DNA from 4 places in the Jeotgalibaca sp. MA1X17-3 genome. Region 2 is predicted to be linked to each of the others. Evidence: predicted binding sites of a transcription regulator. Region 2 holds the regulator's gene; each other region holds the start of a gene.
The links. Region 2 encodes NrdR, which represses ribonucleotide reductase genes. Its sites were predicted from a motif close to ACACNATATATNGTGT; they were not measured.
Positions count from the first base shown of each region.

Region 1: the regulator NrdR is predicted to act here: its motif matches at 5,375-5,390, upstream of LZ578_RS05895 (deoxynucleoside kinase).
Region 3: the regulator NrdR is predicted to act here: its motif matches at 3,090-3,105, upstream of LZ578_RS10695 (vitamin B12-dependent ribonucleotide reductase).
Region 4: the regulator NrdR is predicted to act here: its motif matches at 5,183-5,198, upstream of nrdH (glutaredoxin-like protein NrdH).

Region 1 covers NZ_CP090983.1:1,185,049-1,191,261, reverse strand. The annotation lists gene LZ578_RS05920 (N-acetyltransferase) at 1-281, shown strand, start outside; gene LZ578_RS05915 (MFS transporter) at 369-707, opposite strand; gene LZ578_RS05910 (MFS transporter) at 737-1,570, opposite strand; gene LZ578_RS05905 (FAD-dependent oxidoreductase) at 1,723-3,081, opposite strand; gene LZ578_RS05900 (glycerol dehydrogenase) at 3,341-4,438, opposite strand; gene LZ578_RS05895 (deoxynucleoside kinase) at 4,613-5,266, opposite strand; gene LZ578_RS05890 (DUF5412 domain-containing protein) at 5,499-5,852, opposite strand; gene LZ578_RS05885 (hypothetical protein) at 5,898-6,213, opposite strand, start outside.
Region 2 covers NZ_CP090983.1:1,844,606-1,850,818, reverse strand. The annotation lists gene polA (DNA polymerase I) at 1-2,448, shown strand, start outside; gene mutM (DNA-formamidopyrimidine glycosylase) at 2,539-3,396, shown strand; gene coaE (dephospho-CoA kinase) at 3,393-3,998, shown strand; gene nrdR (transcriptional regulator NrdR) at 4,076-4,606, shown strand; gene LZ578_RS09260 (replication initiation and membrane attachment family protein) at 4,609-6,054, shown strand; gene dnaI (primosomal protein DnaI) at 6,054-6,213, shown strand, end outside.
Region 3 covers NZ_CP090983.1:2,138,571-2,144,783, reverse strand. The annotation lists gene LZ578_RS10700 (hypothetical protein) at 188-397, shown strand; gene LZ578_RS10695 (vitamin B12-dependent ribonucleotide reductase) at 488-3,055, opposite strand; gene LZ578_RS10690 (diacylglycerol kinase) at 3,431-4,444, shown strand; gene rlmD (23S rRNA (uracil(1939)-C(5))-methyltransferase RlmD) at 4,589-5,974, shown strand; gene LZ578_RS10680 (hypothetical protein) at 6,187-6,213, shown strand, end outside.
Region 4 covers NZ_CP090983.1:241,339-247,551, forward strand. The annotation lists gene mnmG (tRNA uridine-5-carboxymethylaminomethyl(34) synthesis enzyme MnmG) at 1-1,516, shown strand, start outside; gene LZ578_RS01230 (aldo/keto reductase) at 1,700-2,530, shown strand; gene LZ578_RS01235 (NADPH-dependent FMN reductase) at 2,576-3,151, opposite strand; gene LZ578_RS01240 (ABC transporter ATP-binding protein) at 3,317-5,032, opposite strand; gene nrdH (glutaredoxin-like protein NrdH) at 5,303-5,536, shown strand; gene nrdI (class Ib ribonucleoside-diphosphate reductase assembly flavoprotein NrdI) at 5,533-5,910, shown strand; gene nrdE (class 1b ribonucleoside-diphosphate reductase subunit alpha) at 5,897-6,213, shown strand, end outside.

The sequences.
Region 1 (6,213 bases), 660 kb from region 2:
TGATAGGAGGAATTGTTGCTGTAAAAGCATTTCAACGTATCCATATAGAACTCTTAGCAATTAGCAATGAATACCGAGGTCAAAATATAGGTAGTAAGTTACTATCTGAAGTAGAAAATATAGCTAGAGAGTTAGATATAATCAATCTAACCTTAACGACAAGAAGTTACCAAGCAGAAGATTTTTATAAAAAAAATGGATTTACGAAATATGGTACACTGGAAGATATGCCAGTAAGAGGTATCAACACCTATTATTTCAATAAACGATTAATAGCATAGGTTCTTATTTCAATCATTTTTTTATCCAAAAAATAAAACTCCCTCAAAAGTTAGACGGAAACCATCTAATTTTTGAGGGGGTTATTTTTATCTAATTGGCTGTTCTTCTGTTTTTGTCTTTTTATATACAAGAGACATAAACAATGCTGCCATGGAAATAGCTACAATGGCTAGTATAAATGGTCCAATTTTGATCCATTCATAAAGAAATCCAGCTATTAAAGCACCTATAATTAAACCTAAAGATTTCATTGTATTATATAATCCCATCAAAATATGAGATTCATGATAATCAGAAGACATTCCTGATACGATTGTTTGTTGCAGTGGCTTACTCATAGAATCAATTGCAAGGAATATAAATGCAAATACGATAAATACCCATAGTTGATCAACTAAAACGACAATCAAACCTGATAAAGCCATAACGATCATTAGTACGGTATACGATCGTTTTACGTTGGTTTTTTTATCAAATACATGCTAATTGTAAAATTCGCAATGATTCCAACTAGTCCTGTTCCCATTTTTAAAACACCATTATAAGAAGGGGGAAAGTTGAATACATCCCGAACATAATAATTAAAGGTTTGATCAAATGAAGTGATCGCTAGATAAGACATGAAAACCGAAACCATCAACATAATAATTGCGGGCACTAGTAATCCTTTCACGTTTACAAGTGATTTAAATGGATTTAATTTTTTGATTTCAAATGCCTGCCTTACTTCGATGGTTTCTGTTCTGTTAAGAAAGAAGAAATAGGATAATCCTACGATTACACACATCACAATTTGAATTTGAAAAGCTAGAAAAATAGAAACGTCACCTACAAATCCTCCAACAAAATAACCCATTGTAGCTGCGGCAGTTATAAAGATGCTGCTCAAGGTTAATTGGTATCCCCTATCTTCTGCTTTGCTTTGACTCACTAAATAGTTGAGTTGGGAAACTTGGAAACCACCTGAGAAAATACCTGCTAAAAATCGAGAAGTGATTACGGATAATTCTGTAGTAGAGCTCATGAATAAATATTGTGCGAAAGAATAACCAAGTAATGTGATTAATAGAATGGTCGACTTCTTAATTCGTGATGACAGTTCTCCCCAAAATAATGAAAATAAAAAGATACCTAACGCCATACTTGCATATGCAGTACCGAACATCGAATCTCTCAATTTTAAATTATTTATAAAAGCGGGTGTTACTGGATGAGCCAAATTATTAGAAACCCCTTGTAAAATAGTAATGATGTGAAAAATAATGAGAGACTTCTTTGTTTTCCTCATAGTTCCTCCTTCTAGAAACGATTATAATCTCAATATTTTAACATGAATATTTTAATATTCAAGATGCAGTCACTGAAAAGATTAGATTATGAAGGTTGTATAATAAAAAAGGAAGAGATTAGGAATTTTATTTCCAATCTCTTCCTTTACTATTAAAATAACATTTGGTCACTGCCGTAAGTCTCATCTAAAGCTTGCATCGCAAGAACATTTAAATAATTCCAAGGGCGGTTATATTCTGGTTGGAAGAAGAAGTCGGCACGAGCTAAATGTTCGAGTGTCCACTCTGCTTCGATCACAACTGCCATCGTATTAATAGAAGCAATCACATCTTTTTTAGACATCAATTGTGCGCCTTTTATAATATGGGAATCTTTTTCATAATAGATTTTCATTTTCACTGTATTATCTTCTTCGTGCATGAAGTCTGGACGAATTTTTTCTTCTACATAACTAGAAAGAATTTCGTTTTTACATTGATCTACATCAATTGCTTTAACCCCTGTTGTAGCAAAATGATAATCGAAAAGAGACAATCCAGATGTTCCTTGAACACCCATCATTTTCATAGTAGGTTTTACAATGTTTCTAGCAGCTACAATTCCTTGACGACGTGCGTTTGAAGCCAATGGAATGGTCACTTTCGTTTGTGTTGGGTTTAATAGAATAGTTGTAGCATCTCCAGCAGCAAAGATATCTGCTTCAGAAGTTTGCATGTACTCATCTACTTCAATCATGCCTTTGGAGTCTAGTTTAACAATATCTTTCAGCCATTTAGTTGCTGGTGTAATTCCTGCAGCAATCATAACCGTATCTGCTTCGTATTCACCTTTATTTGTAATAACTTTTGTTACCGCACCATTTTCTCCAACAATTTCTTTTACCATTTCACCTGTTTGAACTTGTACATTTCTTTCTTTAAGATCTTTTTCTAAGATACTCGTAAATTCTTCATCTAAGTAGGTAGGTAAAATATGATCTAAATTGTCAATAATGGTTGTTTCAATTCCTGCTTTTACAAAGGATTCCATTACTTCAATTCCGATATAGCCTGCACCAATTACAACAGCCTTTTTCGCTGTGTTCATTCGTTTTTTTACTTGATCTGCCCACTCACGACCGCGTAAGTAAAAGACCTGCTCCAAATTCGTTCCTTCTACAGGTAACTCAAATGGAACTGCTCCTGGAGTAAGAATTAATTTATCGTAGGTTGCTGTAGATTCACCTTCTGATGTTTTTACTGTGATGGATTTTCCTTTTGGATCGATATCTATTACTTCACTATTCGTGTGAACATGCATTCCTTGTTCTGTATAGGATTTTTCATTGGCATAATGTAATTCATCCAATGAGTTTGAAACACCTTCTAGATAGGATTGAATCCCGCAAGACAGGAACGAAACAGTCGTACCCTTTTCATAAAGATGGATTTCTGCCTCTGGTTGTTCTTTTAACACAGTTTGAACAGCTTCATAGCCTGCATGAGATGAACCAATAACGATAACTTTCATTTAAAAAAACCTCCATTTTATTTATTTTAAATTTTTTAATATAAACTAATTATATACCTAGATTATAGTTATTACAAACTAGGTACCTATTCAGCTTACTAATAACGAGAGTAAAAAGCAAGGATAGAATATTATTTATAGAACCTTCTAGACATAAACCTAAATATAAAAATAAAAACAGGAATGAACACATATCTTTCCTAAAAAATTAGGTCGATACATACCCATTCAATGCTTAATTATTTTTAAATACTCATCATTATTTTTCTAATGAACGCACATAACTATCGGTAGCAATCAATGCACTTGCAACATCATCAGCCGTCACTACAAATGGCATATCATGGATTGTTTCACCTTTTTGAGTTGCTAACTGTCCTACTTTTAATAAATCTTCATAACTGGCATTTTCTAGCTTCATTTCTTTTAAGGTCGTTGGTAAATCTAATGCTTGATAGAAATGAATGTATTGGTCCAAGACTTCTTTTGGTCTGTTTTCTAAAAATAACTGGGTTAAGGTTCCATAGGCTACTTTTTCACCATGAGTTAAAGAATGAATATCCCCATCTAAAGCTGTAAACCCATTATGAATAGCATGTGCTGCAGCTAACCCACAACTCTCAAAACCAATTCCACTTAACAACGTATTCGCTTCTACGACTGCTTCTAAAGCAGGGGTTACAACCTTAGCTCGGCAAGCCTCCATTGCTTGAAATGCATACGTGAAGAGGGTTTCCTCACATTTTTTTGCAATTGCTTCTGCAGCTAATGTTGATTTTCCTCCAGCCATTGTATTTCCATTTTTCTTAATAACCGCACTACCCTCTACCCAAGTAGCCATCGCATCAGCAATCCCTGAAGCTAATAAACGCGGAGGTGCTTTACTAATTACTTCCGTATCCACTAATACTAATTCTGGATTTGATTTGTAGAATAGATACTTCTCGAAGGCTCCCTCTTCTGTATAAATAACAGAAAGTGCAGATGTAGGTGCATCAGTAGAAGCAATAGTTGGAACGATTACAACTGGAATCTCTAACTGATCACTAATAGCTTTGGCAGCATCAATCGTTTTTCCGCCACCAAGTCCAATCACAACATCAACTGTTTGATTTGTTCCAATTTCACTCACACGATCAATCTCTGCTGTTGATGCTTCCCCATTAAATGGCACTCGCGTTACATTCATCGACTCTTCTTGCATATATCCTTGAAACGTTTCACCAGCAATGTCCCAAACAACATCATCACATAGTAACAATGCAGTCTTCCCTAATTTTTTAATATAGGGTACTCCTGATTTGAGAACACCTTTCCCTTGCACATATCTAGACGGACTTACAAACACTTTTTCCATGTTATTCCTCCTCATTAAATGTGTGGTTCACTGAAAAACATTAAAACATTTTTTATTTGTGTACTTATTCACTTACTTATAATATAGCTCTTTTTTATGAAAAAAGCAATTTGTACTTAAATGCTTTACCGAAAAAACGATAAAAAAAGACACCCTTTATAGGATGTCCATTTCTTATACATGTAGAGGGATTCGAATATCTTCTAATGCTTTTTCAATTATATTCATAACCACATCTTCTTGTTCTGGAAATTCTACAATATCAAATTCATCGATAGAAATGGCAATTTTTGGTGAGTGATCATACGATTCATACCAATTTTGGTACTCTGTCCATAACAACTTGAAGTAGTTATAACGATCATCTCCTACTTCTACTTTTTCAAAATCTCTTCCTCTTTTTTCAATATGAGCTAAGATTTTTTCAAAAGATCCATGAAGGTAAACTAATAAATCTGGACTCTTCTTCGGAGTTCCTTTCAATTCTTCCATCATATTCGCTAAGAGATCATTATAAATATCCATTTCTATGCTTGAAATATTTCCTTGCAAGTGATTAATACGTGTAAATAACTCGTCTTCATAAATAGAACGATCCAATACATTATTGTCATCACTCAGTGCATCTTTTATACTTTTGAATCGAGCGTTCAGGAAAAATATTTGCAAACTAAAGGCCCATTGCTTTGGATTCTCATAAAATTTATCTAGTACTGGATTGTACTCCACACTTTCATAGAATGCCTCTGTTCCTAATCGTCTTGAAATCATTTCTGTATAAGAGCTTTTTCCAGCCCCAATCATTCCAGCCATTACAATCACGCTCATCTCGTCCCTTCCCTTTTCATTTTTTTATTATATGTAGGAAGATTCGCTTGATTTAAAAATCATCCAAAATCCAAAACATACAACATATAGTACCAAACTATGCTTTTATCACTATATATTGTATTACAAAATTAGTTCTGATACAACCTTAAAAAAGTATTTTACTAATTTTTTGGAGGATAACAAAAAAAGACACCCGCAGGTATCTTCTTCAATAAAATGGGTTAGATATTCACTCTCTTCTGAAATCAAATTTTTCATCTTCTACTTCTAATTCGATTCCATTAATTCGAACGGTATCATCATCCATCCATTCAATTTCTACTTCTTCTTCTCGATTATTCCAATAAATATTTTTAGCTTTTTTATTAGAATCATTAAAATGTAGCTCTCCTCTAATTGCATACGAGGTTGTCGCTCCGCCATTTGTAAGATAAGCCTTTATTGTATAAGTCTCTTTTGGTGATGAAACATCAGCTATTAATTCACCTTCTGGCAGTCGGTTCATATCAAAAAATGCCCAGTAGAATCCATATGATAAAAGTCCTACTATTACTAGAAGTGATAATATAATTTTCTTCTTCATAAGAAAGGATTCCTCCTTTTAAGGAAGCCATAGCTGCATACTTATTTAGCTAATTTTTCGAATCGGACGACCTTTTCGATCGTAAACAAAATCGCGAGCTTTTTTACTGTCTGCCATTGCAACAATCAATCGATCACGAAATGGTTCAGCTAGCTCATCAAACACACAAGATTCTTCATCTAGAATTAGTTTGAATCGGAGCACTTCTATTTCTCCAGGTTTTTTTAATTGGTAACTTCTCGTTGGCAACTTGCCTTCTATTTCTCTTTTTTCAATACGGTAAAAGGATTTCTCATCTTCGTAGATCAGTTCTAGTGCCCCGGTATTTGTACGTATATATTCTACATCAGAATGTTTTTCT
Region 2 (6,213 bases):
ACTACTTTTCGTACGGAGTTTTTCGAAGATTATAAAGGTGGCCGTCAAAAAATGCCATCTGAACTTGCAGAACAATGGCCTTATTTTAAAGTTCTTGTGGATGCAATGGGTGGTAAAAGCTATGAGCTTGCGAACTATGAAGCAGATGATATTATTGGAACCTATGCGAGACGTGCAGAAAAAGAGGGGTTTGAAGTTGTTATTATTACGGGAGATCGTGATTTAACGCAACTTGCTTCTGAAAAGACTCGGGTAGATATCACCGTAAAAGGCGTATCCGATTTGAAGGCTTATACACCAGAATCCATTCGTGAAGAATTTGGAATTGAACCCTTGCAAATTATTGATATGAAAGGGCTAAGTGGTGACGCATCGGATAATTATCCTGGTGTTCGTAAAGTTGGTGACAAAACAGCACTGAAGCTTTTAAAAGAATATGGTTCACTAGAAAATATATATGAACATGTCGATGGTATGAAGAAAAGTAAAATGAAAGAAAATTTAATTGCTGATAAAGAAAATGCTTTTTTAAGTAAAAAACTAGCAACCATTGATGTGGATACTCCCGTTGAACCAACCTTGGATTCATTAGCCTTGGAAGAAAGAGATACTGAAAAATTAGTTTCTTTTTATCGTGAAATGAATTTCCGTACCTTTTTACAAGATTTGGATCTTAGTGAGGATGATTTATCGGAAGAATTTAATGAAATTACGTACACAAAAGTAGATACCATTACTCCAGAACATTTTAGTGATGAAATGTCTCTATACGTAGAAATGTTGGAAAACAATTACCATTATGGAACCATCGTGGGGATTAGTTGGGGAGACAAAGAACATCTTTATGTAGCCGAACCAGATGTAGTTTTCCAAAGTCAAGCGTTCAAAGAGTGGGCTGAAGATCAAACTAAGAAAAAAATGGTATATGATGCAAAACGAACGATTGTAATGTTGCATTATGCCGGAATAGAAATTTCAGGGATTGAGTTTGATACGTTACTTGCTTCTTATACGATTAATACGAATGACAGTGGTCGTGACTTGGCTTTAGTGGCACAAGAACATGGATATTTTGATGTATCTGTTGATGAAGTCATTTATGGAAAAGGAGCAAAGAAAGCTGTTCCTTCTGAACAAGAAGTTTTGTTTAAGCACGTAGCTCGTAAAGCAAAAGCAATTCTAGAACTAAATCAAAAACTAATTGATGAATTAAAAGAAAATAATCAACAAGATTTATACTTTGACATGGAACTTCCTTTGGCCCTAGTGCTAGCAAACATGGAGATTACGGGAATCAAAGTAGAGCCAGAACGTTTAGAAATTATGAAAGAAGAATTCTCAGAACGACTGTTAGAAATGGAAAAAAACATCCATATCGAAGCAGGAGAAGAGTTCAATGTAAATTCACCTAAACAACTAAGTGTCATTTTATTTGAAAAAATGGGACTAAAGCCGATTAAAAAAACAAAGACCGGCTTTTCAACAGCCGTTGACGTTCTAGAAAAACTTAGCAGTGAAGCACCTATTGCTCAAATGATTTTAGATTATCGTCAGTTAGCAAAACTTCAATCAACGTATGTAGAAGGTTTATTGAAGTGCATCAAACCAGAAACGGGTAAAATTCATACGATGTATGTTCAAACGCTAACCCAAACAGGACGACTAAGTTCAACAGAACCGAATCTACAAAACATTCCGATTCGAATGGAAGAAGGAAGAAAGATTCGTCAAGCTTTTGTTGCTCAAAAAGAGGGCTGGAAAATATTTGCTTCTGACTATTCTCAGATTGAATTAAGAATTTTAGCGCATATTTCAGAAGATGACCACATGAAAGAAGCTTTTATTGAAGGACAAGACATTCATAGTTCTACCGCTATGAGAGTTTTTGGAATTAGTGATCCAGAAGAAGTTACCGCAAATGTGCGTCGTCAGGCAAAAGCAGTAAACTTTGGAATTGTTTATGGAATTAGTGACTATGGACTTTCTCAAAACTTAGGAATTACACGTAAAAAAGCTCAGGAATTTATCGATCGTTATTTTGAAAAATACCCAGGAATTAAAAGGTATATGGAATCTATCGTTAAGGAAGCAAAGGAAACTGGATTTGTTGAAACGTTATTCCATCGTCGGCGATATTTACCAGATATTAATAGTAGTAATTTTAATTTGCGTTCCTTTGCAGAACGTACTGCTATCAATTCACCTATACAAGGTTCCGCAGCGGATGTCATTAAAGTAGCAATGATTCGTATGCAAGAAGTTTTAAAAGAAAAAAATCTACAAGCAAATATGCTTTTACAAGTACACGATGAACTAATATTCGAATGTCCCGCAGAAGAAATCCCTATTTTGGAAAAATTAGTTCCTGAAGTAATGGAACAAGCTGTTTCCTTAACAGTACCTTTGATTGTAGAAAGTGGATACGGAGATAGTTGGTACGAAGCATAATAGAATAAAAAAAGAGGAGGAAGAATGGGAACATCAAATACGTTCCTGCTTCCTTCTCTTTATTCTGAACCGAGTAAAGGGGGAGAAAGGATGCCAGAATTACCAGAGGTTGAAACGGTAAGACGAGGGTTGAACACATTAGTGGCAGGGTCTACTATAGAACACGTTGATGTTTTTTGGAGTCGAATGATTACTCCACCATTTTCATCACAAAAATTTGCAGAGAAATTAAAGGGCGAAAAGATTCATACGATTGAACGAAGAGGAAAATATTTAATCTTTTTGTTAGATCATTGGGCTATGATTTCTCATCTACGGATGGAAGGGAAATATGAAGTTACGAGTAGGAAAGAGGAATATAAAAAGCATACGCATGTTGTTTTTCACCTTACAGATGGAAGAGATTTACGTTACTTGGATGTCCGCAAGTTTGGTCGCTTTACATTAGTTCCAATTGACAAGCAAGACGAATACGAACCTATTAGAAAACTAGGGCCAGAACCAACACCAGAAAGATTTTGTACAAGTGATTTTCAACAGACCCTGTCTAAAACTAGACGAACGATCAAAGCGGCCATTTTAGATCAACAAGTTGTTGCGGGAGTTGGTAATATTTATGCAGATGAATCCCTTTTTGAAGCACGAATTAATCCACTCAAACCAGCAAATACATTAACAAAAATAGAAGTCAAACAGTTACATGATGCGATCATTGATGTAATTGGTCGTGCCGTTCAAGCAGGTGGATCTACGATACGAACGTATAAAAATACACTAGGCGAAGCAGGCGAGTTTCAAGTATCCCTTCATGTATATGGAAAAAAGAATGAAGCATGTCCTCGTTGTGGAACACCAATTGAAAAAATAAAAGTAGCTCAAAGAGGAACGCATTTTTGCCCTCAATGTCAACCATACACTCCTATTGATAAGGAGGGGACCCCTCTTTGACATTTATACTTGGATTAACTGGTGGAATTGCTACAGGGAAATCAACCGTCGCTAACTATCTGGCAGAACAAGGTATTCCTGTTGTAGATGCGGATGTTGGTGCAAGAGAAGTTGTCAAGCCGCATTCAGAAGGTTTACGAAGAATAGTAGAAGCATTTGGTGAAGAGATCCTTTTGGAAGATGGTTCTTTAAATCGAAAACGATTAGGTGAACTTGTTTTCTCTCAAGAAGAAAAACGACACATATTGAATTCGATCGTACATGTTTTGATACGAGAATGGATCCAAACAAAAACGAAATTACTCACTGAAGAAGGGATTCCACTTATTGTCTGGGATATTCCACTATTGTATGAAACAAACTATCAAATAGATTGTGATCTAGTTATGGTAGTGTACGTGCCAAAAGAATTGCAAATCCAAAGATTGATGAATAGAGATAAACTTACGCTAGAACAAGCTGAAGATCGAATCCACACTCAAATGCCAATAGAAGAAAAAAGAATAAAAGCCAATATTTTGATTAATAATAGTGGAAGTATTGAAGATACATATCTCCAATTGGATTCTTGGCTGAAAGAAAATGCTAGCTTACTGGAATAAGCAAGGAAATAGACTTTTTTGGCATGGAAATATGCTATACTAACGTTAATAAAACCATGTAGAAAGGGGTCGAAAAGATGCAATGTCCTAAATGCCAGTACAACGGTTCAAAAGTTGTAGACAGCCGTCCGGTGGAAGAAAGTAATTCTATTCGGCGCAGAAGAGAATGCGAAAAATGTCATCATCGGTTTACGACCTTTGAGAGAATTGAACAAACGCCACTCCTCGTTATCAAAAAAAATGGAACACGTGAAGAATTTAATCGAGAAAAATTGTTACGTGGCTTAATTCGTTCTTCAGAAAAGCGTCCAATTGCTTTGGAGCAGTTAGAAGATATCGTTTCCCAAGTAGAAAAAGAAATTCGTGCTCTAGGAGAAAATGAGATTCCTAGTATGGAAATCGGAGAATATGTGATGGATAAGTTGGCAATGATTGATGATGTTGCTTATATTCGTTTTGCTAGTGTATACCGTCAATTCTCAGACCGAAAAACGTTTTTAGAAGAATTAAAAAATATGGAAAAGAAAATGAATGGTGAACAACCAGAAAAAGAACTTCCTAAAGAAAATAATGAAAAAGATTTACCATTGAATGAAGAGGGTCGTTAGAAATGAGTTATCCGTGGAAAAGTTTGAGTCCAAAAGACTCTTTCTTAATTCAACAAAATTGTTTTATTACTGATATAGACAAAAAAATAATAACGTTCCTCTACCAACCAATTATTGGTTCTCATGCGTATAGCCTTTATATGACCCTTCTTTCCGAGGTAGATGAACACACATCACGTAGTAGAGAACATTTACATTCGGAATTATTTTCTCTTCTGGGAATGGGAATTCCTGAATTTTACCAAGCGAGGGTTCGTTTGGAAGGAATTGGTCTTTTAAAGACCTATATGCAAGAAGGCACAGACAAAGAGTATGTCTATGAACCTTGTCCTCCCGTAAGTAGCAAACACTTCTTTGAAGATGATCTTTTACGTCTCCTATTACTCGATCGAGTGGGGGAAAGAAAGTTGTTGGCCTTGCAAGAACGATTTAGTATTCAAAAAAGAAATCAAAAGAACTTGAAAGACATTACGAAATCATTTTTAAGTGTCTATGATTTTTCAGAAAACTCTTATCAACAACAGGGAGAAATTTCTCAGAATCATTCAGAAAGTGGTCTGCAATTGATTGGCTCTCAACAAGGGAACGTACCTCAAATTCAAGAAAATTCCTTTGATTTTTCTTTTTTAGAACAACTTCTAGAAAAAGAATATTTCAGCGAAGGAGCCCTCACAAAAGAGTTGAAGAAGACAATTACAGTGCTGCATACCTTGTATGGAATTGATGAAATGGGTATCTCATCCTTTGTTCTTCGTGCTACTAATTTAGAGACCGGCATTGTAGATAGAAAAGAATTAGAGAATGAAGTTGCAGAAGCTTATGGTAGGAAAGGGTCTTCCGGTCATAAAGTACAAGATAAAGTTGAAAAAGAAATTGAAAAAACTAAATCAAAATCAGTTGACCGCAAAGCAGAACTTAAAAAATCTGGGTATACAGAAAAAGAAATCAAGTTAATTAGCATGAGTGAACGATTTAGTCCGATTGAATTTATTACTGATATAAAAAATCAGAAAAAAGGAACGGTAACGGCTAATGAAAAGAAACTATTAAAAGTTCTTCTTGATGAACATAGTATTAGTCCAGCTGTTTTAAATATGTTGATTTATTATATGTTAGTGATTCAACAAAAACCTACAATGAGCAAAGGGGTAGCGGAGGCAATTGCTAATGATTGGACTCAATCTAATGTGGAGCTACCGGAACAAGCGATTGAAAAATCAAAACAATTTGTTGGAGAGAAAATAGCTAGTGCAGAACGTAGACAAGAAAAACGTTCTACTGCCACTTATTATGGTAAAAATGTAGTTCGAAAAATTGAGAAACTACCGGAATGGGCTACGGGAGAAAATGCTGTTCATTCAGAAGAGTTACTCCCAGATGACGTACAAGAAAAATTAAATGAACGCTTGAAGAAGTTTAGAGATGCTGGAAAGGCAGGAGATAAATGATGGACCATGTTGGAAAGGGATTTCGAAAGTATATGAGTGATCCCAAAATTAGTAAACAATATCAAGAGATGATTGAGTCGGTTCATGCAGATCCAGCCATCCAAGCATTTTTTGATGAGCATCAAGAACTCCTATCTCAAGAAATGATTTCAAATAGTT
Region 3 (6,213 bases), 290 kb from region 2:
AAAAAGACTAGGTGACTAATTATTGTGGTACTGATCCCCAGAAGTTTAGATTTTATTCTAACTTATGGGGGTCTTTTTATAATAAAATGAAGTGAAATATTCATATTGAAAAAGGGAACCATGCTACGAAAGTCCCCAAAGAAATTAAAATGTGTTAATATAATAATAGAAAAAAGGAGGAAATGAAGTGAAAGTTACTGAAAAACAACACTATCAAATTACTTTGCTGTATGGGACAGTTCTTTTTCTCATAGGATTCATGGGTATTATTTTCCCTGAAACTTTAAGATTCATTGCTAATTTTTGTTTTATTTTTGGAGCTACTTCTTTACTCCAAGGGTTACTTTATCTAATAAAAAATAGAAGAAAAAAAGATTCAGAAAAAGAAAAAGTATAAGATATGAATTATTTCGAGAGTGTCCAGCTATTCTAAACAAAAAAAGGACCAAACAACAATTTGTTGTTTGGTCCTTTTTCCGATTTTTTATTAGAGGCCACATTTTAGTTGTGCGCCACAGTTCGAACAAGTATTACATCCACCTAAATCTTCAACTGTACCCATACGACAAATTGGACAAGTATTCCCAATTTCATTTCCGATCGTTACATTTGTAGATTCTAAATCAATGATAGAGTCAATAAGGAATGTTTTATCTTTATTAACTTTTACTTTTTCTTCTTCTTGCTCGCCTTCATCCATCACGTTCTCTTCTGCTTTCAAAGTAAGAACTTGGGAATCACGACTGCCATCTACATAAACGGTTCCGCCTTTAGCTCCGCCGTCATAGAGACGCTCATAAATCGCTTGTACTTGGTCTACGGTATAGCCTTTTGGAGCATTTACCGTTTTGGAGATGGAACTGTCAATCCAACGTTGAATCGTCGTTTGGACATCTACGTGCTCTTCAGGAGATAAGCTCTTAGCTGTAATGAAGTAGTCAGGTAGGTTGTCGAGATCCATTTTTGGATTACGCTCGGCAACTTCCTGAACGATTTCTGCTTTTACTTCAATAAATTTACCAAGACGTCCACTTCGGAAGTAAGAAAAGCTGAAGTATGGTTCTAGACCAGTAGAGACACCGGCCATCGTTCCAGTTGAACCTGTTGGAGCAACAGTTAACAAGTGGGAGTTACGAATTCCATATTTCAATACTCCTTCACGAATGTGTTCGGGCATTTTTTTCATAAATCCAGTGTTAACAAATTTTTCACGTAATTGTTGTGTTTCTTTTCCAGTTTCACCTACTAAGAATGGGAAACTACCTCTTGTTTTAGCTAGCTCAATACTTTGTTCATAAGCCGTAACCGCGATTGTCTTAAAGACTTGATCAATTAATTGGTTTCCTTCTTCAGAACCATAACGAACGCCACAATAAATCAACATGTCCGCTAATCCCATGATTCCCAAACCAACTCGACGCTCACCCAATGCTTGTTTTCGGTTATCTTCCAAGAAATAAGGAGTAGAGTCAATGACATTGTCTTGCATATGAACACCCATACGAACCGTACGCTCTAATTTTTCAAAGTCTACCATTTGCATATCTTTATTAACCATTTCAGCTAAATTAACAGCTGCTAAGTTACAAACAGAATAAGGAGCAAGAGGTTGTTCACCACAAGGGTTTGTTGCTACAACTTTTTGTCCGTATGCTTTTGCATTCGTCATTTCATTCGCGTTATCGATAAAGAAAATACCAGGTTCTGCTGCATAAGTAGCACATACATTAATTAGTTTCCATAAATCGCTCGCTTTGATTGTACGATAGGTACGAACCGCATTTCCTTGCGCTTCCCATTCACGAACATCTCCACAATTTTCCCATTCTGTGTCGTAGTGTTTCATCTCTTCAGGAGAATAATTTTCTACGTCAGGGAAGCGAAGCTCATAGTCTTCATCATTTTTAACAGCCTGCATAAAGTCATCGGTAATACATACTGAGATATTTGCGCCGGTAAGGAATTCTGGATCTGTTACAGAATAGGTCCCACCATCACGTAATTTCATTTCAGCGTCACGAATGACAGAAGGATCAAAACCACCATTTCCAGAAATGTTTTTGTAGTTTGCAATTCCTGTATACATATTAATTTCTTTAGGTGAAAAAGGTGTGAATTTTAATTTATCATGAGCCATCATTTGAATTTGTTCATCTTCAAAGTTTTCCATGATATAACGCAAAATACGTGGGTTTTGCATTTTAGAAATAATAAATTCAACGATATCTGGATGCCAATCGGTCAACATGATCATTTGGGCTCCACGACGTGAACCACCTTGTTCTACTAAGTGGGTTAGTTTTGCAATATCATCTAACCAAGAAACAGATCCAGAGGAACGGCCGTTTACTCCACGTGCTAGTGCATGACGAGGACGTAAAGTAGAACCGTTTGTACCTACACCACCACCACGACTCATAATTTCCATGACTTGTTTACGGTGTTCAGAAATACCACCTCGTGAGTCAGGAATAAAAGGCATTACGTAACAGTTGAAATAGGTAACATCCGTACCAGACCCTGCTCCATAAAGGACACGTCCAGCAGGAATAAAGTTTTTAGCTTTTTGTTCTTCATAAAATTCTAAGAAAGCCTCTTGACGTAATTCTGGAGAAATTTCAACTTCGGCAAGACCATGTGCATTTCGCATCGCAATTTGCTCGTAGTATAATTCTAAAGGTTTATCCAGTGTAATAATAGGACGGTTTACAATTCCTTCTTCTTCCATTCCAAATGTATCAAGAGTTTGCTTGTACGCATCTGAAACTTCAATGCGAGCCGTACCTTTATCCCAATCAAGAGAAAGAATGGTACCTGTTCCTCTAGCAGGATATTTTGGGTCCTCTTTAACAGTTAAAATAACGAAGTCACCTTCGGAAAGTGTTTCTTTTTTTGTATCTTTAAAGGAATAACGATCGAGCATGACTAGTCTTGCTACTCCATCATAAGTAATTTTCATATCTTCAGTAATTGGAAAGACATGATCAAAATGTTCAATATCTTTATTTAGTTTTTCATAACCTTGCTTCAAAGTGGTTGGAATTTCAGTTGCCACTTCTATCACTCCTATCTTAAAATCGTAAAGAGAAACACTATATGTAGTGCTAAACGCTCTTTTTATTCACTATATATACTAAACCACACACAAAGAAAAAGCTAGTGAACAATTCTGTGGAAGGAAGGATATAAAAATGAAAGCACGTGACAGGACGATTTATCATTAAAAAAACCCAATATAAGAAATGTCATCTTGAATATATAGAGCGAGCAATTTTTATATAATAAAATTCTTGACATACTTCTAGGAAAAAAACACTTTATTTATGGTATGATTTTAATAACAGAAGAAGTGGAGAGGCTTGTATTTCTTCTTTATATGAACCTTTTAGAACGATAAATAAACGTAGTAAAGAAAGGTGAGGATCATCAGATGAGAGCTCGAGTAATCTATAATCCAACAGCAGGAAGAGAGCAGTTAAAAAGAAACATGGTGGAAATTCTTCAAATTTTAGAAAAAGCAGGCTATGAAACAAGTGCGTTTGAGACAACTCCAAAGCCATACTCAGCACGTGATGAGGCAAGACGAGCGGCTCTAAATCACTTTGATTTGATTGTTGCTGCTGGGGGCGACGGTACCGTAAATGAAGTGATCAATGGCATTGCTGTCTTAGAAAATCGCCCTAAAGTTGGTATTATTCCTGCTGGGACAACAAACGATTACGCTCGTGCTCTTAAAATCCCTCGTTCTGATTTGTTAGAGGCCGCAGAGATTATTGCAGCTGGACATGCCATCCCGATGGATATTGGGAAAGCAAATGATGTATATTTTATGAATATTGCGGCAGGTGGCTACTTATCAGATGTAAGTTATGAAGTTCCGATCAAATTGAAGACAATCTTTGGATACCTTGCTTATTTAGTAAAAGGTGCTGAAAAGCTTCCCAGTATTAAGCCGATTCACATGCGGATTGAATATGATGATGGTGTATTTGATGGAATTGCCTCTATGTTCATTGTCGCTTTAACCAATTCTGCTGGGGGATTTGAAACGATTGATCCAGATATGTTATTGGGAGATGGAAAATTTACACTGTTTGTAGTTAAAACAGCAAGTATTTTTGAAATACTACAAGTTTTGGCTTCTGTTTTGAATAATGGAAATCATATTAATAATCCAAATGTGCTATACAAACAAACCTCTTATGTAAAAGCAGAATCTCGGGATGGACAACGTCTCATGATTAATTTGGATGGAGAATATGGGGGAGACGATCCCGTTACTTTTGTGAACCTACAACAGCATATTTACATAATGGGAAATACTTCGGAATATGCCGATCCAATTGATTCTAAAAAGAATAAAGTGGCTTTCATTAAAGAAATGGAGACTCTTCGACCAGAAGAATTAGATGATAACAGCCTTCCTTACGATGGAATTAATTAAATGACTATCTTATCTAAAAAAAATACTTTTTATTACCGAATTAAGCTTTAAAAATGGTATAGTGTTGGTCCAACTACTCACTCAATTGACATGACAAAAAAATCAAAAAATAAAAAATTACACCACCCATAAAAGGAGAACGATATGAGCAAAGATAAAAGAAAAGCACCAGTAGAAAAAAATGAAACGTATGAAGCAGAATTTGTAGACTTAACATCAGAAGGAATGGCAGTAGCTAAAATAGAAGGATTTCCTCTATTTGTTGCCGGCGGATTACCAGGTGAAAAAGCAGTTATCAAAATTATGAAAGTAGGTAAATCATTTGGATATGCCCGCTTAGAAAAATTACTAATTACTTCTCCAGATCGTGTAAAAGAAGTAGACCACCTAGGAATGAGAGCCGGAACTATGCCCCTTCAACATTTAAGTTATGAAGGACAATTGCGTTTCAAACAAAACATTGTCAAACAAGATCTTACTCGCATTGGTAAATTACCAGATGTAGAAGTATTTCCTACGATTGGTATGGATAATCCTTGGAGATATCGTAATAAAGCCCAAATTCCTGTACGTCAAAAAGATGGTAAGTTAATTACCGGATTTTTCCGTAAAAACACACATACACTAATTGAAATGGAAGACTTCCATATTCAAGATGCTAAAATTGACGAAGCGATTATCAAAGTAAGAGATATCCTTCAAGAACATGGTGTTCAAGCGTATGATGAAGCAAGTAATAAAGGAACCATTCGTCATATTATGGTAAGAAGAGGGACGTACACTAGTGAAATGATGATTGTACTAGTTACCCGTTCGTTGAAAATTCCATTCGTAAAAGAGATCGTGAAAAAAATTGTAGAACAACTTCCTGAAGTAGTTAGTATTGTTCAAAACATTAACCAAAAACGTACAAATGTTATTTTAGGTGAAGACACAAAAGTACTTTACGGAGAAGATTTCTATCATGATGAGTTACTTGGACATACCTTTGCAATCAGCTCTAAGTCCTTCTATCAAGTAAATCCAGTACAAACCGAAAAATTATATCAATTAGCAATCGACGCTGCTCAATTAACAGGTGAAGAAACAGTAATCGATGCTTATTGTGGAATTGGTACCATTTCTTTGGCACTAGCCGACAAAGCAAAACATGTATATGCAATGGAAGTTGTTCCAGATGCCGTTTTAATGGCCGAAAAAAATGCAAAAGCAAACAACATCAGCAATGTAACTTTCGAATTAGGTGCAGCAGAAGAAGTTATGCCGAAATGGGTAAAAGCAGGTGTTAAAGCGGATGTGTTAGTAGTTGATCCTCCACGTAAAGGATTAGATCCTGCGTTTATTGAAGCAGCAATTGGAGTAGACGCAGACCGAATTGTCTATGTCAGCTGTAATCCAGCTACATTAGCACGAGACTTAGGAATCTTTGCTGAACATGGCTATATTACGAAGTCTGCTCAACCAGTTGACTTGTTCCCACAAACACTACATGTAGAGACTGTGGTATTGCTGTCAAAGATTGAAGAGTAATAATTAAAAAACATTGATAGAATAAGGTTTTCCAGCGGCATGAAATAATGTCCAACTGGGAAACCTTATTTTTGTAGAAAAGAAACGGAAATAGGATTTATTTGATAGAATTAGTTATCAGTAGGTGAGTTTACAGAGTAGGTTTTAGAAAGTAATGAAAGATTCATCGTTTATAATAGAGAATTATAAATTAGAAATGAGTGGATGAGACAATGGCAATTCGTTATAAAAAATGCTTT
Region 4 (6,213 bases), 800 kb from region 2:
AATAATTGTAGAAGACGATATGGTAAAAGGGGTCGTTAGCCATACGGGTGCTGTCTATCGTGCCGATGCAGTTATACTAACAGCTGGAACATCTTCACGAGGAAAGATTATCATTGGAGAATTAACCTATTCCTCTGGTCCGAATAACTCTCAACCGTCCATTAAATTATCTGAAAATTTATTGGATTTAGGATTTGATCTAGCCCGTTTCAAAACTGGAACGCCTCCCCGTGTGCTATCTTCCTCCATTGATTACTCTAAAACAGAGGAGCAGCCTGGGGACAAAGAACCGAATCATTTTAGTTTTACTTCTAAAGATGAAGACTACTTAGAAGATCAGTTGTCTTGCTGGTTAGGGTATACCGGTCCAGAAACACATCAAATTATTCGTGATAATTTGCACCGGGCTCCCATGTTTACTGGAATTGTTGAAGGTGTAGGTGCTCGTTATTGCCCTTCAATCGAAGACAAGATTGTTCGTTTTAGTGATAAACCAAGACACCAACTTTTCTTAGAACCAGAAGGACGTCATACAGAAGAAGTATATGTTCAAGGGTTATCTTCTTCGATGCCAGAAGAAGTTCAATTGAAAGTATTGCATTCAATTGCAGGCATGGAAAATGCTCAAATGATGCGTACAGGTTATGCGATTGAGTATGATGTAATTAAGCCTTATCAACTACGATTATCTTTAGAAACGAAACTGGTGAAAAATTTATTTACTGCAGGACAAATGAACGGTACCTCTGGTTATGAAGAAGCAGCAGGACAAGGAATCATTGCAGGAATTAATGCAGCACTTGCTGTTCAAGGGAAAGAACCATTGGTATTGAAGCGAAGTGATGGATACATCGGTGTTATGATTGATGACCTTGTTACGAAGGGAACGCTAGAGCCATACCGCTTATTGACTTCACGAGCAGAATATCGTTTGTTATTAAGACATGATAATGCAGATTTCCGTTTGACAGAAATTGGACATCAAGTTGGACTACTTTCTGACGAACGTTATCAGTTATTCTTAACTAAGAAAAAAATGGTAGAAGAAGAAACTCTTCGATTGAAAAAAGTTCGTTTGAAACCTACAGAAGAACTACAAAATTATCTTGCTAGTCAAAATTCTGCTTTATTGAAAGATGGTTTCCTATTTAGTGATTTACTAAAACGTCCAGAATTGAAATATAATGGTCTGTACCATTTTGCACAACTGGAAGAAAAACTACCTCGTGATGTAATTAATCAGGTAGAAATTCAAATTAAATATGAAGGTTATATCAGAAAAGCTTCTGAAAAAGTTGTCAAATTAAAGAAAATGGAAGAAAAGAGAATTCCAGAACACATCAATTACGATGCAATAAATGGGATTGCTACAGAAGCAAAAGAAAAACTGAAAAAAATACTACCAGAAACGATTGCTCAAGCAAGTCGAATCAGTGGAGTAAACCCTGCTGATATTTCAGTACTGATGGTATATGTACAAAATGGAAGAATTTCTAAGGTTCATACAGAAGGATAAAAAGATCTATTTAAAAACAGCCACTCTTCTTACAAAGAGTAGCTGTTTTTTTGAATATACGAATAGAAATGCTGACTAAAAAGATTCTTTATAGGTTATTTTCGAGTTTCAAACTCTTTGAAAAGCAAATATAAGAAAAGTACGTTACAATATAGGAGAAACTAAAAAAAGAGGTGTTAGAAAATGAATATAAACAATACGATAACATTAACAAATGGTACTGAAATTCCGGTACTAGGATATGGAACGTGGCAGACCACTGATTTTGAAGAATGTGTAAACGGTGTAAAATCAGCATTAACAGCTGGTTATCGACATATTGATACAGCACAGATGTATGGAAATGAACATCTAGTCGGAGAAGGAATCCGACAAAGTGAGGTCCCACGCGAAGAAATTTTCTTGACTAGCAAACTAGATAATACAAATCATGGATTTGTAAAAACAAAAAAAGCAATAGATGAGTCACTAAATTGCTTAGGAGTAAAATATCTAGATCTCTTTCTCATTCACTGGCCAGTTGTAGAAGGACATGAACATAATTGGCGCGAAGAAAATATTGAAACTTGGAGAGCGATTGAAAATGCTTATGATGCAGGTAAATTAAAAGCAATTGGATTGAGTAACTTTAAAGTAGAACATTTAGAAAATCTACTTCCACATTGTCGAATCAAACCTATGGTCAATCAACTTCGTCTTCATCCTGGTGTAATGCAAGAAGAAACGGTAGCTTTAAGTCGAGAGCACGGTATGGCGATTCAAGCTTGGTCCCCGTTATCACCAATTTCACGTATGCAAGATAACGAACGGATTAATGATATGACTGATAAATATAAAAAATCAATTGCGCAATTACTTTTACGTTACTCTCTACAAAAAGATTATATTTCTTTAACCAAGTCCGTACATGAAGATCGTATCAAAGAAAATTTTGAAATTTTTAATTTTACAATCGATCAAAGTGATATGGAATATTTAGACCTTTGGAAATGGGAAGGCGACGTATTTCTATAAAAAAATACCCTTTTGCTGTTTTTATAGCAAAAGGGTATTTTATTTTTATGTTGTTTTTTTATGAATACGGACAGTTTTTAAGGCATTTCCCCAGGAAAGTAATTGATCAAGCTGATTTTTGAATGTGTCTTCATGTAAAGTAGCAGGCGTAAACTCATTTTCAGCATTGAAGTCAGTAAAAATAGACATTGCTATGTGCGTTCGAACCGAAGCTATTTGTAACTCAGCAAGAACCGTTCGTAAAGCTTCTGCAGCACGAACACCACCTGAGGAACCATAACTAACGATTGCTGCAGCCTTGTCATTGAATTCAGGATAAAGATAATCAATTGCATTTTTTAGGGCGGAAGTAATTCCGTGGTTATATTCTGGAACAATAAAGACAAAACCATCTAGAGAAGCAATTTTTTCGGACCAAGGTTTGGCTTCAGGAGTTACATAATCTTGACTGGCACCAGCAGAAACAGGTTCATTGTACATGGGAAGATTATAATCAGCGATATCTACTACTTCGTATTCAGCATCTCCTCGTTTGTCAGCCCACTTTTTAAGTGTGTGGGCAACTTTTAAACTTTTACGATTCGGACGAGTACTTCCAGTAATAATTCCAATCTTTAACATAGTTATTCCCTCCTATAATTTAAAACCGTAAGAAAACCTGCCTATCCTATATAGATTAAGCTTACTTTAAGTATGTGAATAAAGCAAAATTTTAGCATATTCAAAAACTTAAAATTAAATTTTATAAAAAAATATCCTAGGAATATAATCCTAGGATATTTTTGATTATTGTAAGAACTGGGCTTCATAGAGTCGTTTATAGGTACCTTCATTTTTCATTAATTCAGTATGTGTTCCTTGTTCTGAAACGCCGTTCTCATCGACAACAACAATACGGGTTGCATGTTTGATAGTAGCGAGACGGTGCGCAATGATGAATGTCGTTCTACCAGCAGCTAACGTGTGTAGGGACTCTTGAATAACTTGTTCTGTTTCAGTATCTAATGCAGATGTAGCTTCATCTAAAATTAGAATGGGAGGATTTTTTAAGAACATACGGGCAATAGACAAACGTTGCTTTTGTCCTCCAGACAATTTAACTCCACGTTCTCCGATGATCGTATCAAACCCTTTAGGCATTGCTGAAATAACGTGATCCAAATTAGCCATTTTTGCAGCGGCGACTACCTCTTCTTCTGTAGCATCTAATCTTCCATACAAAATGTTTTCTCGAATAGTTCCTGGGAACAAGTAAACATCTTGTTGGACTACTCCAATTTCATTTCGTAGAGATTCCAATTTCATATCTTGAATATCCATACCATCAATAGTAATTTGACCACTTTTGATTTCATAAAAACGAGGTAATAGATTACAAAGAGTTGTTTTTCCCGCGCCACTTGGGCCAACAAAGGCAATCGTTTCTCCAGCATGGACAGATAGATTGATCCCATCTAAGACTGGCTCAGACTCTTCATACCAGAAAGAGACATCCTTATATTCAATATCCCCTTTTAGATCTTGTACATGTCTTGCATTGGCTTTATTTTGGATAGAAGGGGTACGATCCATTTCTTCAGTAAAACGTCGGAAACCAGCAATTCCCTTTGGATACATTTCAATCATATTATTCACTTTTTCAATCGGCCGTACAAAAATATTTACTAATAGAATAAAACCAACAAAATCTCCATTGGTTAATTCTCCGCGGATTGTATAGTACGAACCAAAGAAAAGTGCAAATAAATTCATTAAACGAATCATAAAGTAATTGTAAGAAGAGCTAAACCCCATCATCTTATAAAATAATAGCTTCGATTTTCGGTAGAATTGGTTTAAATTTTTAAAACGTTCCGCTTCATGTTCTTCATTTGCAAAAGCTTGAACAACACGGATCCCACTAACAGATGCTTCAATTCCAGCATTGAATTCTCCTAAGCTTTCAAATATTTTAGTATTTACTTTCGTCATTCTTTTATTGAAGAAAGAAATAGCAAATATAATAAATGGAACCATACAGACAGTTGCGATTGCTAATTTCACATGTACGGTTGTCATTAAAGCAAAAGCACCTAGTAAGGTAATAATGGTAATGAAAATATCTTCAGGACCATGATGAGCTACTTCAGAGATTTCAAATAAATCTGTAGTCAACCGAGTCATTAATTTTCCAGTTTTATTGTTATCGTAATAACTAAAAGGTTGTTTTTGCATATGTGTAAATAATTCCTGACGCATATCGGTTTCAATGTTTACGCCTAACATGTGTCCAAAATAGGTTACGATAAATTGAAAAACAGTGTTTAATGCATACAAAGAAAAAAGTGCTATGGATGCAAAAATAATTAAATTCCAATTACCAACAGGTAAAATCGTATCAATTACTTCTTTAACAGCTACAGGAAAGGCTAATTCTAAAACTGCGGCAATAACGGCACAAGTAAAGTCCAACATGAATAATTTTTTATATGGTTTATAGTAATAAAAAAAACGCTTGAGCATAATTGCCCCCCTTTAGAATCTCTCTAAAAAAATACACCTCATCATTATGCCATACAAAAAAAGAAGAGACAACTACCATCGAAACGAATTAAAGTTGACAATATATTACAAACTTTGATTTAAAAGTGGGATGTGGTCCAATCCAACTGAACACAACATATAGTGTTATTTATATTTCCAGGCACATATATGGTGTTTTTAGTTGCTTATATATATTTCTCTTGTAAAATAGGACTATAAAACAAACAGACAGAAAAAAGGAGAATTGATATGGCAGAACAAATGATTACAGTCTATTCAAAACCGGCATGCATGCAATGTAACTTTACTAAAAAATATTTAGATCAAAAAGGTTTAGTCTATGAAGTAAAGGATATTATGGAATCTGAAGAAGCTTTAGAAGAAGTTCGAAAATTAGGATTTCAGTCTCTACCTGTAATCCTTGCAGAAGGTATGGCAGCATTTAATGGCTTCCGTCCCGATTTGTTGGATCAATTGGCATGAAAATCGTTTTTATTAGCTTAACGGGTCAAACGCGTAAATTTGTTAAAAAGCTGAATATGGATTCACTCGAACTTTCTGCTGCCAACCCGTTTCAGGTAGTAGAGGAGCCTTATATCATTGTGACACCTACCTATGATAAAGAAGTTACCGAGATTTTGAATGACTTCATAGAAACCGCTAATAATCAGCACTTTTTGAAAGGTGTAGCGGGTGGAGGAAATCTAAATTTCGGTAAACTTTTTGTTTTTACAGCCAAAGATTTGGCTCATGACTACAACGTTCCCTTCTTACATTCATTTGAATTCCAAGGAAATGAAGAAGACGTTAACTTAATAAAGAAAGCGGTCGATCAAATTGACAATTACACTTCCTAAAACACAACCTAATGAAATTACTTATTTTAAACTAAATAATGAAGTAAATCGTCCTGTTAATCAAACAATTCCTTTACATAAAGATAAGGAAGCTGTGAAAGCTTTCTTCAAAGAACATGTGATTCCTCATACTGTTTTATTTGATTCTTTAGATGAAAAATTGGACTATTTGATTGCAGAAAATTTTATTGAAGAAGAGTTTGTAGCTAAATATCCTAGAACATTCATAAATGATTTGGCAAATTTTTTAAAAAATGAAAAATTTCGTTTCCGATCTTTTATGGGAGCATATAAATTTTACAC